One region of the Flavonifractor sp. An112 genome, then DNA from elsewhere that is predicted to be linked to it. Evidence: riboswitches for the same ligand, from Rfam matches in the RefSeq annotation. Region 1 holds a riboswitch; the other holds the start of a gene.

The links. A riboswitch is a leader RNA that binds a small molecule or an ion and turns the genes downstream of it on or off. The one in region 1 is predicted to bind cobalamin.
Region 2: it holds a riboswitch for cobalamin, as region 1 does, so the genes downstream of both, IHN22_RS02230 (hypothetical protein) here and IHN22_RS01160 (energy-coupling factor ABC transporter permease) in region 1, are expected to answer to the same signal.

Annotation. Positions count from the first base shown of each region.
Region 1 is NZ_CAJFGT010000004.1:40,955-48,924, forward strand. Features, by position in the region: gene cobD (threonine-phosphate decarboxylase CobD) at 1-420, shown strand, start outside; gene IHN22_RS01145 (cobyric acid synthase) at 420-1,916, shown strand; gene IHN22_RS01150 (precorrin-8X methylmutase) at 1,920-2,567, shown strand; gene IHN22_RS01155 (sirohydrochlorin cobaltochelatase) at 2,573-3,358, shown strand; cobalamin riboswitch at 3,341-3,527, shown strand; gene IHN22_RS01160 (energy-coupling factor ABC transporter permease) at 3,626-4,279, shown strand; gene IHN22_RS01165 (energy-coupling factor ABC transporter substrate-binding protein) at 4,293-4,589, shown strand; gene cbiQ (cobalt ECF transporter T component CbiQ) at 4,592-5,371, shown strand; gene IHN22_RS01175 (ATP-binding cassette domain-containing protein) at 5,368-6,216, shown strand; gene cobI (precorrin-2 C(20)-methyltransferase) at 6,213-6,905, shown strand; gene IHN22_RS01185 (NAD(P)-dependent oxidoreductase) at 6,902-7,970, shown strand, end outside.
Region 2 is NZ_CAJFGT010000008.1:18,330-26,299, reverse strand. Features, by position in the region: gene polA (DNA polymerase I) at 1-2,266, opposite strand, end outside; gene IHN22_RS02230 (hypothetical protein) at 2,477-3,130, opposite strand; cobalamin riboswitch at 3,284-3,478, opposite strand; gene IHN22_RS02225 (DUF975 family protein) at 3,531-4,358, opposite strand; gene IHN22_RS02220 (sensor histidine kinase) at 4,407-6,059, opposite strand; gene IHN22_RS02215 (response regulator transcription factor) at 6,061-6,732, opposite strand; gene IHN22_RS02210 (toxic anion resistance protein) at 6,835-7,970, opposite strand, start outside.

The sequences.
Region 1 (7,970 bases):
TACGCCATGGCGGGGCTGCGGCTGGGCTACTGCCTGACGGCCAACGAGGGACTGCGGGAGCAGCTGGGCAAATTCGCCCAGCCCTGGAGTGTGTCCACCCCCGCTCAGGCGGCAGGCGTGGCGGCCCTGACTTGCTGCCCCCACTGGCCGGCGGAGGGCAGACGCTTTGTGGAGGAGGCCCGGCCCGGTCTGGCCGCCGGTCTGACGGCGGCGGGCTGTACCGTGATCCCCGGGCAGGCCAACTATCTCCTGTTCCGGCTGCCCGGTGTGGCCAATCTGAAAGAAAGACTGCTGGAGCGGGGGGTGCTCATCCGCTCCTGCGCCAACTACTACGGCCTGGGCCCCGACTGGTACCGGGTGTGCGTCCGGGGCGAAGAAGAAAACCGGCGGCTGCTGGCCGCCCTCAGCGAGGTGCAGTGATGGCAAAGGCAATTATGATCCAGGGTACCGCCTCCAACGCCGGCAAGTCTCTGCTGGCGGCGGGGCTGTGCCGCATCTTCAAGCAGGACGGCTACAAGGTGGCCCCATTCAAGTCCCAGAACATGGCCCTCAACTCTGCCATCACCCCCGACGGGCTGGAGATGGGCCGTGCCCAGGTCATGCAGGCCCAGGCGGCAGGTGTGGCCCCCGACGTGCGGATGAACCCCATTCTCCTGAAGCCCACCAGCGATGTGGGCTCCCAGGTTATCGTCAACGGCATTCCCCGGGGTACTATGAAGGCGGGAGATTACTTCAAGTATAAGAAAAACCTGATTCCCGACGTGATGGAGGCTTATTCCTCTCTGGGGTCGGAGTATGATATCATCGTCATCGAGGGGGCGGGCAGCCCGGCGGAGATCAACCTGAAAGAGGACGATCTGGTCAACATGGGTATGGCCCGCATGGCAAAGGCCCCCGTGCTGCTGTGCGGCGACATCGACCGGGGCGGCGTGTTTGCTTCCCTCTACGGCACGGTGAAGCTGCTGGACCCGGACGAGCAGGAGATGATCAAGGGCCTTATCATCAACAAGTTCCGGGGCGATGTGGAGATTCTCCGCCCCGGCCTCACCCAGCTGGAGGAACTGGCGGGCAAGCCGGTGCTGGGGGTGGTGCCCATGCTGGAGGTGGACGTGGACGACGAGGACTCCCTGTCCGCCCGATTGTCCAGATCCGGTAAAGTTGGCCTGGTGGACGTGGCGGTGATCCGCCTGCCCCGGCTCAGTAATTTTACCGACTTCAACCCCCTGGAGCGGATGGAGGAGGTCTCCCTCCGCTATGTGGGGAGCGCAGGGGAACTGGGCCACCCCGATCTCATCATCCTGCCCGGCACCAAGAACACTATGGACGACCTGCGGTGGCTGCGGCAGAGCGGCCTGGAGGGCGCAATTCTGAAGCACGCCGCCAAGGGCGGCGCGGTCATCGGAATCTGCGGCGGCTATCAGATGCTGGGCAATACCGTCTCCGACCCTGATGGGGTGGAGGGAGGCGGCACCCTGGCGGGGCTGGGCCTGCTGCCCTCTGAGACCGTGTTCCAGGGCGAAAAGACCCGCACCCGGGTGACCGGAACCTTTGTCCAGGCCGGGGGCATCTTCGCTCCTATGGCCGGTGTGGCCTTTGAGGGCTACGAGATCCATATGGGCAAGACGGAGAGCGCCGCCGCCCCGCTGGTGCAGTTTGCCACCCAGACCGGGGAGGAGCACACCGACGGCCTCAGCAATGGCAACGTGTGGGGCTGCTACGTCCACGGCATCTTTGACAAGGCCGGCGTGGCCGAGGCCCTGGTGAATGCCCTGATGAAGGCCAAGGGCCTGGAGGGCCAGGCCGCCAGTGTGGACTGGCAGGAGTACGCCCAGCGGCAGTATGACAAGCTGGCGGACGGTTTGCGGGCCAGTCTGGACATGGAGCGGATCTACCGCATCCTGAACGGGGAGGAATGACCCATGAAAAAGATAGAGTTGCAGCGGGTGGCCCCCGCTGACATTGAGGCCAGAAGCATGGAGATCATCGGCCAGGAGCTGGGGGACCGGGTGTTTCCCGCCGACCAGCTGCCCATCATCAAGCGGGCTATCCACACCAGCGCCGACTTCGACTATGCCGACAATCTGGTATTCTCCCCCGACGCGGTGGCGGCAGGCATTGCCGCCATCAAGGGGGGCTGCACCATCGTCACCGACACCCAGATGGCCTTCTCCGGTGTCAATAAGAAGGTGCTGGAGAAGTTCGGAGGCAAGGCGGTGTGCTTTATGTCTGACCCGGACGTGGCCGCTGAGGCCAAGGAGCGGGGGGAGACCCGGGCCACCGTGTCCATGGAGCGGGCCGCTCAGCTGGAGGGCCCCCTGGTGTTGGCCATCGGCAACGCTCCCACCGCTCTGGTGCGGGCCTGTGAGCTCATCGAGGAGGGGAAAATGGCCCCCGCTCTGGTGATCGGCGTGCCGGTGGGCTTCGTCAACGTGGTGGAGAGCAAGGAGCTGCTCCTCACCATGGACACCCCCCACATCGTGGCCCGGGGCCGCAAGGGGGGCAGCAACATCGCCGCTGCCATCTGCAACGCCCTGCTCTACCAGGCCAGCAACAACGTACGGGAGTGAACGATATGAAACCACAAGCCCTTCTGGCGGTGTCCTTCGGCACCAGCCACCGGGATACCCTGGAAAAGACCATCACCGCCATCGAGAAGGCCCTGGCCGCCGCCTTTCCGGAGCGCACTCTTCGCCGGGCCTTCACCAGCGGTATGATTTTGAGAAAGCTGGAGCGGGAGGGCACCCACATCGACGACGTACCCGCCGCCCTGGAGAAGCTGGCGACGGAGGGATACACCGACGTGCTGGTCCAGCCCACCCACATCATGAACGGCGACGAGTACGACAAGATGATGGCTCTGGCCGGCCCCTTCGAGGGCCGGTTTGAGAAGCTGACCTTCGGCCGCCCCCTGCTCACCGAGACGGGGGACTACCTGGACGCGGTGGGGGCCCTGCTCCAAGACCTGCCCCAGGCAGAGGAGGGCAAAGCCATCCTCTACATGGGCCACGGCACCGAGCACTTTGCCAACTCCTGTTACGCCCTGCTGGAGTATGTGTTCCGGGATATGGGCCGGAAGGACGTGGTCATCGGCACGGTGGAGGGCTACCCCGGCTTTGGGGAGGCGGTGCGCCGTATCCAAGAGCTGGGTGCCACAAACGTAGAGCTGCGCCCCCTGATGATCGTGGCGGGCGATCACGCCAAAAACGATCTGGCGGGGGAGGAGGAGGACTCCTGGAAGTCCCTGCTGGAACAAGAGGGCTACGCCGTCAACTGCGTGCTCCAGGGCCTGGGAGAGTTTCCCAGTATCCAGGCCCTCTTCGTCAAGCACGCCGGAGAGGCCAAACAACTCCAGGCGTAAGCCTGTTTGCATAGAGGGCCGGGAAAAGGGAAGCCGGGTGCAAATCCCGCGCAGTCCCGCTGCCGTAAGAGAAGAGCCGCCGGGCACCATGTCACTGGGAAAACCTGGGAAGACGCGCGGTGGCAGAGAGGCTCAAGCCGGAAAACCTTGCCCGGCCCGGAAACCACCCACCTACGAGTGATAGGAAAGGATGAAACAACCATGAAAACTCTGACTGCCAACAAAACCGTCCGCGCCGCGGCGGTGCTGGTGGGGCTGCTGGGTCTGATGACCATGAGCGCCTCCGCCATGCACATCGCCGAGGGTATGCTGCCGGTGAACTGGGCCATTGGCTGGGGCGCGGTGTGCGTACCCTTCGTGGTGGCCGGCTTCTTCTCCATCAAGAAGAAGATCGACCAGGCCCCCCGGGCCAAGATCCTGCTGGCCATGTGCGGCGCCTTCGCCTTCGTGCTGTCCGCCCTGAAGATCCCCTCGGTGTCCGGCTCCTGCTCCCACCCCACCGGTGTGGGCCTGGGCGCCATCCTGTTCGGGCCCCTGGTGATGACGGTGCTGGGCCTCATCGTGCTGCTCTTCCAGGCCCTGCTGCTGGCCCACGGCGGCCTCACCACCCTGGGCGCCAACGTATTCTCCATGGCCATTGCCGGGCCTATCGTGTCCTGGCTGGTCTATAAGCTGCTGCGGAAGGCCAAGGCTCCCGCCGCTGTGGCGGTGTTTGCCGCCGCCGCCCTGGGTGACCTCTTCACCTATGTGGTCACCTCGGTCCAGCTGGGGGTCATCAACGGCGGCATGGTGAAGTTCCTTACCATCTTCGCTGTGACCCAGATCCCTCTGGCCATTGCCGAGGGCCTGCTCACCGTGGTCATCTTCAACGTGCTGGAGAAGTACAGCAAGACCGAGCTCCATGAGCTGCAGGTGCTGTAAGGAGGGGACGGATATGAAAGTTTGGCAGAAAAATTTGATTTTGATCCTGTTGGTGGTGGTCATTGCCGCCGTGCCCCTGTGGCTGCTGCCCAATGCTGAGTTCGGCGGAGCCGACGGCCAGGCTGAGGAGGCCATTATGGAGCTTAACCCCGACTATGAACCCTGGTTTGAGCCCATTCTGGAGCCCGCCAGCGGCGAGGTGGAGTCCATGCTCTTTGCCCTCCAGGCCGCCATCGGCGCCGGTGTGGTGGGCTTCATTCTGGGCCGCATCACCAAGAAGCCGGACGGGAAAGAGAAAGGAACGAACTGACCATGGGCACCGACCGCTACGCCTATCAGTCCCGCCTGCGGCGGGTGTCTCCCATGCCCAAGCTGCTGCTGACGGTAGTCGCTCTGGTGATCTGCCTGTGCTGTGACAGCGTGGCGGTGGGCCTGTTTACCCTGATTCTGATGGGGGTACTGATTACCGCCCTGGGGGGACTTTCCCCCAGGGTGTACCTCCATTTTCTCAAGGTGCCGCTGATCTTCCTGGTCATCGGCTGCCTTACCATCGTGGCGGGGGCCTACCCCGCCGGGACGGAGATGGTGGCCGCCATTCCGGTGGGCGACAGTTTGTGGGGCTTTACCATGGATGGCCTATGGATGGGCGGACGGATCTTTTGTAAGGCCCTGGGGGCGGTGGGATGTATGTATTTTCTCTCCCTCAATACCCCCGTTACCGACCTGACCATGGCCCTGGGGAAGCTCCATGTGCCCAAGCTGCTGGTGGAGCTGATGGAGCTGATCTACCGCTTCATCTTCGTGCTGGCCGAGACGGCCGACCACATCCGCACCGCCCAGGATTCCCGGCTGGGCTACCGGGGGTTCCGCCGGTCGGTGTCCTCCCTGGGGATGCTGGCATCCATGGTGTTCCTGCGGGCATGGCGAAAGGCCGACCGTATCTATACCGCCCTGGAGTCCCGGGGCTATACCGGCAGCCTCACCACCCTGAATGATGCCTACCGTCCGGGGTGGGGGCTGCTCCCCCTCACCGTATTTGCGGCGGCGGGGCAGATCGCCATTTGGTTTGTGGAAGGGAGGCTGCTGCCGTGAAGGCCATCCAGGCAGAAGATCTGTGCTATACTTATGAGGACGGCACCGTAGCGCTGGACCATATTACCTTTGCCGCGGAAAAGGGCAAGGTCACCGGTATTCTGGGGGCCAACGGGGCGGGCAAATCCACCCTGTTTCTCAGCCTCAACGGGGTGCTCACCCCCAAGAGCGGCAAAGTGCTGCTGGGGAGCCAGCCGGTGCGCTACGATAAAAAGGGCCTGCTGGAGCTGCGCCGCCGGGTGGGTATCGTGTTCCAGGACCCGGACGATCAGCTCTTCTCCGCCGACGTGTACCGGGACGTGTCCTTCGGCGGGGTGAACCTGGGCCTGCCGGCAGAGGAGGTCCGCCGCCGGGTGGAAGCGGCTCTGGACCGCACCGGCGTGTCCCATCTGCGGGACAAACCCGCCCACGCCCTGTCCTATGGCCAGAAGAAGCGGGTGGCCATCGCCGGAGTGCTGGTGATGGAGCCGGAGGTGCTCATTCTGGATGAGCCCACCGCCGGTCTGGACCCCCAGGGTGTGAGCGACATCATGAAGCTGCTCACCCGCCTGCGGGACGAGCTGGGCATGACGGTGCTCATCGCCACCCATGACATGGACATCGTGCCCCTGTACTGCGACTACGCCTACCTGCTGGGGGGCGGCAAGGTGCTGCTGGAGGGCACGCCGGAGCAGCTCTTTGCCGACCCGGCGGCCCTGCGGGCCAATCATCTCCGTCTGCCCCGTATCGCCCACCTGATGGAGGTGCTGCGGGAGGTGGATGGTCTGGACGCCGACCGGTCCGCCGCCACCATCGGGGCGGCCCGGCGGGAGATCCTGCGAATGCTCAAGGAGGAAAACCAATGAGAGGAATGTTGTACGGCGTGGGGGTTGGCCCCGGCGATCCCGAACTGATGACCAAGAAGGCGGAGCGCATCATCCGCCAGGCGGCGGTGCTGGCCGTGCCCGACCCGGGCCGGGGGGAGAAGACCGCCCTCAATATCGTGGGGGAACTGGCCGACGGCAAGGAACTGCTCACCTGCGAGGCCCCTATGGTGCGGGACCATGCCGCTCTGGACGGGGCCTACGAGCGCAACGCCGACCGGGTGTGCGCCGCCCTGGACGGGGGCAAGGACGTGGCCTTCATCACCCTGGGGGACCCCACGGTGTACTCCACCTACCTCTACCTCCACAAAAAAGTGGTGGCCCGGGGGTATGACGCCCAGATCATCCCCGGCGTTCCCTCCTTCTGTGCGGTGGCCGCCAAGCTGAACATGGCCCTGTGTGAGAAGAGCGAGCGGCTGCTCATCGTCCCCGCCTCCCACAAGGATGTGTCCGACTGCCTGGACCTGGACGCCAACCTGGTGTTCATGAAGGCGGGCCGTGAGATCGGGGCGTTGAAGGATACCCTGGCAGCCCACGGCCTGCTGGACAAGGCCAGCCTGGTAGCCAACTGCGGCATGGAGGGGGAACTGGTGTGCCCCCGCTTTGCCGAGTTGGAGGAAGGCAGCGGCTACTTCTCGGTGGTGCTGGTGAAAAAGGGGGAAGAGGCGTGAAGCTTATTATGACCGGCCTGGACTGGCATAAAGCCCCCATCGACCTGCGGGAACAGCTGTCCTTCACCCGCAATCAGGTGCTGGAGCTGGACCGCCGCCTGTCCCGCCGGGAAGGGGTGGAGGGCTGTGTACTGCTGTCCACCTGCAACCGAACTGAGCTCTACCTGTCCTGCGGGGAGGGCCCCCTCCCCGACCCGGGAAGGCTGCTGTGCGCCGAGGCGGGGGTGGAGTACGGCCCCTTTGAGGCCGCTTTTGTCACCCGGACGGGGGAGGAGGCGGCCCGCCACCTGATGGAGGTGGCTGGCGGCCTGCGCTCCCAGATCTGGGGGGAGGATCAGATTGTCACCCAGGTGAAGGGAGCCGTCCAGGCTGCCCGTGAAGTGGGCACGGCGGACGGGGTATTGGAGACCCTGTTCCGCAACGCCGCCGCCGCGGGCAAGGAGATCAAGACCCGCGTCCGCTTTATTGGCGTGCCCCGGTCGGCGGCCCGGTCCGCTGTGGATAAGCTGTCCGCCCACCTGGGGAGCCTGAAGGGCCGGAAGGCCCTGGTCATCGGCAACGGGGAGATGGGGCGGCTGGCCGCCTCCCTGCTCCACCAGGCAGGGTGCGCCGTTACCGTGACTCTGCGCAGCTACCACCACGGGGAGACCGTGGTGCCCGCCGGGTGCGCCGTTACCCCCTATGATGGGCGGTATCAGGCCATGGAGGGCATGGACCTGGTGATCTCCGCCACCACCAGCCCCCACTATACCGTGACGGCCTGGGAACTGGCGGAGCTGTCCCGGCCCCCTCATGTGCTGGCCGACCTGGCCATCCCTCGGGATATCGAGCCCCAGGTTGCCACCCTGCCCGGATTCACCCTCTATAATGTGGACGACCTGGGGGTGGACGCCAGCCGGGAACTTCCACCGGAGGCAGCGGAAATTGTGGAAAAGTATCTGGACCGGCTGAACCAGTGGGAGAACTACAAGAATTGCCTGCCCGGCCTGGAGCGGGTGAAGCAGGCGGTGGCCGCCCGTGTGCTGTCCACCGACCTGGAGGGCCCGGAGGCCCGGGAATTGGTGG
Region 2 (7,970 bases), on a different contig from region 1:
GGACGCCGGAGTACTTCTCAAAGTATTTCTCCATATACTCCTTGGCCTCGGCACGGGTGACCCCGATGTCCTGGGCCAGGGAGAAGTCAGAGATGCCGTAGACGATACCGAAGTTCACCGCCTTGGCCCGGCGGCGCATCTCATGGGTCACGTCCTGGGGCGCCACTCCGAACACCTGGGAGGCGGTAACGGTGTGGATGTCCTCCCCGCTCTGGAAGGCGGCGATCATATGTTCGTCCCCGGCGATGTGGGCCAGCAGCCGCAGCTCGATCTGGGAATAGTCGGCATCCACCAGCATCTTCCCCGCCGGGGCCACAAACATCTTCCGCAGCTCCGCCCCCAGCTCGGTGCGGACGGGGATATTCTGCAAATTCGGCTCGGTGGAACTGAGCCGCCCGGTGGCGGTGACGGTGTTCTGGAAGGAGGTGTGGATGCGCCCGTCGGCGGCGATGACCTTGGTGAGGCCGTCCACATAGGTGGACTTCAGCTTGGCCAGCTGCCGGTAGTCCAGCACCGCCTCCACAATGGGGTGCTTGTCCCGCAGCTTCTCCAGCACCTCGGCGTTGGTGGAGTAGCCCGTCTTGGTCTTCTTCACCGGGGGCAGGCCCAGCTTTTCAAACAGAATCTTTCCGAACTGCTGGGTGGAGTTGATGTTGAACTTCTCCCCCGCCAGCTCATAGATCAGGGTCTCGTCGGCCTTGATGCGCTCGTCCAGCATCTCGCCAAAGGCGGTGAGGGCCCCCCGGTCCACCAGCACTCCGGCGTGCTCCATCCCGGCCAGCACCGGACACAGGGGGAGCTCCACCTCATAATAGAGCTTGTCCATACCTAGTTCCGTGAGCCGGGGGGCCATAGCCTCCTTCAACGCCCCGATAAGGGCGCAGTGGGACAGCAGGGCGGCCAGGGCCGCCGTCTGATCGGCCAGAGGGGTAAAGGCATCCTTTGCCAGGTAGGTATCCTTAGCCTTGGCATACTCATGGTTGAACCACCGCATACCCAAAGTCTCCAGCTCATAGCTGCCGTCGGTTGGGGCCAGCAGATAAGCCGCCAGAGCCGTATCAAAGACAAAGCCGCCTCCCTCGATGCCCTCATCCAGCAGCCGGGACAGCAGGGTTTTCACGTCGTGGGTATTCTTTTTGATGTCAGGAGCAAAGAGGGCCTTCAAAACGCTGTTGTACCCCTCCATCTGATCGGCCCTGAGGATGGCGGCGTGACTATCCCGCTCACTCTCCCAGTACTCCACCACAACCACATCCAGAGAGGGCAGGGCCAGCACATCCACGCTGTCCTTCTGCCGCCAGATGGACAGCAACTCCTCTGCCCGGTTCAAATCGGTGACATCTTCACTGGTGCAGGTGCCGGTAAACTGTTCCTCCTGCTGTACCTCCCCCTGGGGGGCGCTGAGGCCCAGCTTGTCGATAAGCTTATTGAACTCCAGCTTGAGGAAAAGCTCGTACAGGACGGCGGCATTGGGTTCCTTCCGCAGGTTGGCCTCGGGGGTGAAGTCGATGGGGGCATCGCAGTGGATGAGGGCCAGGTCGTAGGACATTTTAGCCTGGTCTGCCCCTTCGGTCAGTTTCTTAAGCACGGCAGGCTTGGCCTCTACGCTGTCCAGATCCTGATAAATGGCTTCCACGCTGTGGTAGCGCTGGATCAGGTCCATGGCGGTTTTTTCACCGATCCCCTTGACGCCGGGGATGTTATCGCTGGTATCCCCCATCAGGGCCTTCAGGTCCACCATGTGGATGGGATCAAAGCCGTAGGCCTCCCGAAAGGCCTCGGGGGTCATCTCCTTGGTGGTGGTCTGGCCCATGCGGGTGGACACCAGCTTCACCCTGGTGGTATCGGTGACCAGCTGGAGGGAGTCCTTGTCGCCGGTAACAATGACGGTATCCCACCCGGCAGCGGTGTCTTTCACCGAGATGGTACCGATGAGGTCGTCGGCCTCCCAGCCGTCCATCTCATAGCGAGGGATGTTCATGGCCTCCAGTACCTGCTTCAGGATGGGCAGCTGAGCCGCCAGTTCTTCCGGCATTCCCTTCCGCTGGGCCTTGTAGCCCTCATAGGCCAGGTGGCGGAAGGTGGGGGCCTTCCGGTCAAAGGTGACACACAGGGCGTCGGGCTGTTCCTCGTCTATCAGCTTGAGCAGGATATTCACGAAGCCATAGACAGCGTTGGTGGGGGTGCCGTCCTTGGTGGTGAGCAGCTTGATGCCGTAAAAGGCACGGTTGATGATGGAATTGCCGTCAATGACCATAAGCTTCATGAAAGGACCTCCTGCTGTCCGGCACACCGGACATAAAATCTCAGGTTATAGTATACCAGCTTTCTCCGTCCCATACAAGAGAAACGCCCGCCGGGTCACCTCACAATGGTGACCGCTATGCGTGCCGAGGCCAAATACCCCTCGGCAGAAGCCAGCAGGATATAGATCCTTCTGAGACGGCGGTATCAGGAAGGTCCTTCCCCTCCGGCTTCAGGCATGACCAACGTCCCGCGCCCAATAGCGCCGCATATGCCGGCGCACGGACTTACTCAGCGCAGGAATGCCCAGCAGTTCCAGTCCGGTCTGCCAGGTGCAGCCCACTTGTCTGAACAATACATCCAGCTCCCCGGGCAGCTCCTCCCGGCAGGGAGGCTGACCTGTCCGTCGGACCGCCGCGCAGTACTCCCCCAGTGTTTGTCGGGCATCCTCATCCAGGCATACGCCCCGGGACGCGCACCGCTTCAGGAAGGGCAGGGTGTCCACCCGCTCGGGCCAGTCCGCCGGCCACATCCGCTCTGCCGCCTGCTGGCGGCTCCTGCCCCGAGCCCGCCAACAGGCATGATGGAGGGAACCAAAGCGCTTTTCCAGATACCAGCGGTAGACGCACAGCAGCCGCTCCGGACGGGGCGAACCATTGCGCCCCTCCATGGTCTCCACCAGTGACTCCAATAGTTCTTCGTCGGAAAAGCTGGTATACACCTGTCTGCCAATGGGACATTCCGGGGAAAAATAGAGGGTAAGATCTCCATCCAGCTGCTGAGATAATCCGGGCGTATCGGTCATCTCCTCCTCCAGTTCCGCCAGCCACTGGCGATATCCATTCAATTCCCGCTGGGACAATCTGTTCTTTCCGGTCCGTTCCATAGCTTTACTACCTCCCTGCCGCTGCAAATGGATTCCGGCGGGGACATCCATGGCCCAGGCCATAGCAAAAGAAAAGAGTTTCCCGGACGGGAAACTCTTTTTTCATCAGCTCAAATGCCTGTGCTGTCACGCGCCATTTCCCCGCCGAATATGCGCGTTACCGTCGCGGCTGGCTGGTCTCCTGGCTTGGATTCAACCTTACGCCCGTCTTCCCATCCGTACCCGGACAGTGACCTTATGAGCGCTCGTCATCCTTACAGTAGAGAGGGCTGCTGCGGACTTGCACCGCATTCCCATTGAAAGCTCCGCCCCTGAGGACGGACAGCTACCAACCGCTGATTGGATTCAGTTGTTGTTTCTATTATATCATCTTCGTCCGAAAATACAATGCCTACTTTGGTTACATCCCGCCGTAAGGTCCGTTCCACCCGCCGGGCTGAGGCCGCTGAGGAAAGGCTCCATACACCACCCAGTTATAAAAATTGGCATTGGCCGCCCCCATATAGGGGCCAATCCACAGGCTCAGAATACCCAGGGTGAAGGGAGACAAAATCAGCCATCCCAGGAAGGACAGGTCCTGTACGAACAGTGCCATGATATTGCCCCGCATGGCGTTGCGGCTGTGGCCAATGGCCTCCAGGGCGCCCATCTCCGGGTGGTCCAGCAGAAAGTAGACCGCCAGCCGGTAACGATAGGATATGGCAATCATCCAAACCAGCATGATCAAAGCGCCGACAAGGATCAGGGTGACGCTGTGCATTAGATAGGCCAGGAACACAAAGCCCACATAGACCGCCATACCGATGAGCCCCCACAGGAACACAAACAGGGCCGACAGGAAATTCACAGCCAGTGCCCGTCCTATCGTATAAAAGCCATCCAGCAGATTTCGGTAGCTGGGACCTTCCCGCCGGGTCAATCGCAGGCTATAGGAGGTATATCCGTAATCCATCACCCAGCTATAGAGCGCCAGCAGCAGCTCCATGACCAGAATCACCGCAATGCGCTGGGGGGTAAAGATGGCGGTCAGGATCTCTTCCACTTCATAGCTGGTCTCTGTCAGATAAAAATAGGCAGCCTGAAAAGGCTCAGATACAAAATTCAGCACCACACTGCTCAGTACACCGGTCAGCAGCACATACACCAGCGTCACCAGCATGGGGTGGGGATAGGCCCCCCGCATGGCATCCCGTGCCAGCCACTTGGACTCAGGACGGTTATATCCCATGGTACTCCCTCACAATCGTTTCTACCTTGTTGAGGAAATGATACCACATCATGTTTCCGATTGCAACCCGGGCAGCACCACCGTAAAGGTCACGCCCCCCGTCCGGTTGACCGCCCAGCAGCGGCCTCCATGGGCCTCCACCGCCGCCCGGACAATGGCCAGGCCCAAACCGGTACCTCCGTCCGCCCGGCTGCGGCCCTCATCCCCCCGGTAGAAGGGCTCGAACAGGCGGTCCAGATGTTTTTGCGGGATGACGGGGCCGTCGTTGTCCACGGTCAGCGTGATCCGCCGTCCCTTTTGGGCCAGGGCAATGGTCACCGCGCCGCCGGGGGTGCAGTGGCGCAGGGCATTGTCCGCCAGATCATCCACCACTTCTTCCAACCGCAGCCGGTCCCCCAGCATGGATGCCGGAGCCAGTTGAATACGCAGTTCAATGTTCTTTTCCTCCGCCAGCAGAGACAGCCGTGCAGCACCATTCTCCACCAGCGCGGCCAGATCCAGGGGCTCCCGCTCCACCTTGCCGCCGCTCTCCAGCCGGGCCAGGTCCATCAGGCTCCCCACCAGGGCCGCCATCCGGTCGCTCTCAGCCACTACGGTGTCCAGGTACTGGCCCCGCTTGGCGGGGTCGATGTCCTCCCGCAGGGCCTCGGCATGGGTGCGCAGCACCGCCAGAGGAGTCTTGAGTTCATGGGCCGCCCCCCGGACGAAGGCCCGTTCCCGCCGGATGGCCCGACTCTCCAGCCAGGCGGTGAACAGGGCCAGTGCCACCGCCGCCGCCAGGGTGAGCAGAGCCGCCGGCTCCAGGCCGGCCAGCAGGTAATCCCCCGGCAGGCAATAGTTGGAGGCCACCGGATGCACGCCGTACTCCCTCAGATCGGCGTTTCCATTTCCCTTGTAAATCGTGTAAGTTCCGGTGGAGTACGCGTACATCCACCGTGGATTGTCCGCTTCAACAGCGTCTACCTGCGCCGCCATGTCCTGGTACTGCTCCAGCCGTCTCGCCGGCCCGCCCCGGCCCGTCAGAGCGGAGTAGCATTCCAGCCATATGGCCTGAAAGGTCTCCGCCTGCCGATCAGGAAAGAGTTGGGCGTCGGAATCGGCCAGTACCACCCGCTCTTCCCCAAAGTGCAGGGTGAGGGTCCGGACATAGACCACCTCTCCCTCCTCCCAGCCTGTCAGCTCAATTTTGTCCGTGCTGATATGATCTCCCACCTCGCCGATCCAAAAGCTGTGGTCGGAGTAGCCGTTCAGAATGCGGGCGGCTGCCACCTGCCCCTCCTCGGTCAGAGCTGGGTCAAAGAGGAGATACCGCAGTTCCGTCGTCCCGTCCGGCTGGTACACCGCGCTGCGGCCTGCCAGCATCTGGCTCTGTCCCAGCCGCTCCCCCTCCTGGTCGTACACCCGTACAAAGTACTGCCCGCCGTACTTCTTCAGGGTGTCGCAGCTGTTCATGGTCAGCATGACGGATAATTCGTCCTTCTCCCAATCTGGAATCTCCCCCTCCTCAGGCGGAGTGGGGATAGAAAAGCTGGTGGTCCCCTGGGTAATGGCATTGGGAAGCTCATACTGCTGACTGATAATGTCCTCCCAACTCCACTGGTGATTGACCCAGAGCATAGCGCCTATGGCCACCCCCCAGAGGAGCAGAGAGACCAGCAGCGACTTGGCAAAGCATCTGAAAAACAGCCGTTTGTCCTTCATATTACTCGCCCTCCATCCGATACCCCGCCTTGAATACCGTCTTGATCTGCTTTCCGGCGCTCCCCAGGGCGGAGCGCAGGCTTTTGATCCGCACATCCACCGCCCGCTGGCCTCCCTCGAAGTCGATGCCCCACACCTTGTCCAGCAGCTGGTCCCGGCTGAGCACCTGACCTTTGTTGCGGATGAGGCAGAGCAGCAGATCATATTCCCGGCGGGTCAGGCTTACCGGCTTCCCCGCCACGGTGCAGGTACGCCCCGCCAGATCCAGGGCGATGACCCCGCACCTCAGAGTCTCGCTGTCTCCCACTCCCCGGCTGCGGCGGATCACCGCCCTTGTCTTGGCCAGCAGCACCGCCAGAGAGAATGGTTTGGTCACATAGTCATCCGCGCCCAGGGCGTACCCCTGAAGCACATCCTCTTCACTGCCCAGAGCGGTAAGGAAGAGGATGGGCATCCGGCTCTTGGCCCGTACCACCCGGCAGACCGAAAAGCCGTCCAGGTTTGGCATGAGCACGTCCAGCAGCATGGCATCGTAGTCGTGGTCCCGCAGCAGGTCTAGCGCCTCCTCCCCGTCCCGAGCCAGGTCGCAGTCCAGACCGTGGGCAGTAAAGTAATCCCGGATAATATCACGGATACGGGCCTCGTCCTCCACCACCAGAATATGGTCCGCCATGGCTCCCCTCTCCTTTCATTCACAGGATAGCAAAAAGATATGTCCATCTGATGTCAAAAAAGGCGCTGCAATGATATTGCAGCGCCTTTTAATTGTTCCTGCTTAGCCTCTCAATTCCAGAAGCTTCTGCTTCAGCTCGCCTTCGATACGGCCCAGCTCCGCTTCGGCCTCCCGGCGCTTCTGGGCGCCCTCCTGCTGGATGTTCATGACCTCATCCAGGGTGGAGATGAGCTGCTGGTTGGTATGCTGGAGGGTCTCCAGGTCCACCACGGAGCGCTCGGCCTCCTTGGCGGTCTCCAAAGTGCCCATTTTCAGCATATCGGCGTTCTTTTGCAGCAGTTCGTTGGTCATGTTGGTCACCGCGCTCTGGGCGGCGGTGGCCTGACGGGAGTGCTCCAGCCCCAGGGCCAGCACCATCTGGCTCTTCCACAGGGGGATGGTGTTCACCAGAGAGGACTGGATCTTCTCCAGCATCAGGGTGTCGTTGTTCTGGATCAGCCGGGTCTGGGGCCCCATCTGGATGGAAATCATCCGGGTCAGCTCCAGGTCGTGGATCTTCTTCTCAAAGCGGGTGCACATATTGGCCAGGTCGTTATAGGCCTGGGCGTCCTCCTGGGCGCCGCTCTGGGCCGCCTTCTGACGCAGCTGCTCCAGCTCTCCGGCCCGCACCTGGGCCAGGCGCTTCTTGCCCGCCAGGATATACATGGTCAGTTCCTTATAATATTTGGTGTTGAGGTCGTACATCTGGTCCAGCATGGCGATGTCCTTCATCAGGGTCACCTGGTGGGCCTCCAGCACCTCCACGATCTTGTTTACGTTGGTCTCCGCCTTGGAGTAGGAGGCCTTCATGGCCTCCAGCTGGTTGCGCTTCTTCTTGAAGAAGCCGAAGAAGCCCTTCTCGTCCTCCTCGCCACCGAAGCCCTTCAGCTCCACCACCAGAGAGGACAGGGCCTGTCCCACCTCGCCCAGATCCTTGGTACGCACCGAGTTGAGGGTATTTTCAGAGAAACCGGCAATGTTCTTCTGGGCCGCAGCGCCGTACTGGAGCACCAGATTGGTATCGGTCAGATCGATCTTCTGGGCAAAGTCATCCACCATCTTGCGCTCAGCTTCGGTGAGCTGGCTTTCGTCCAACTGAATGGCCTTGGCCTCCTCACTGGCGTTGGGGTCCAGGCTCAACTGAGGCGCGGCAGGCGCTTCCGCTGCGGCGGTACCCAGATCCGGGGTCAGCGTCAGCT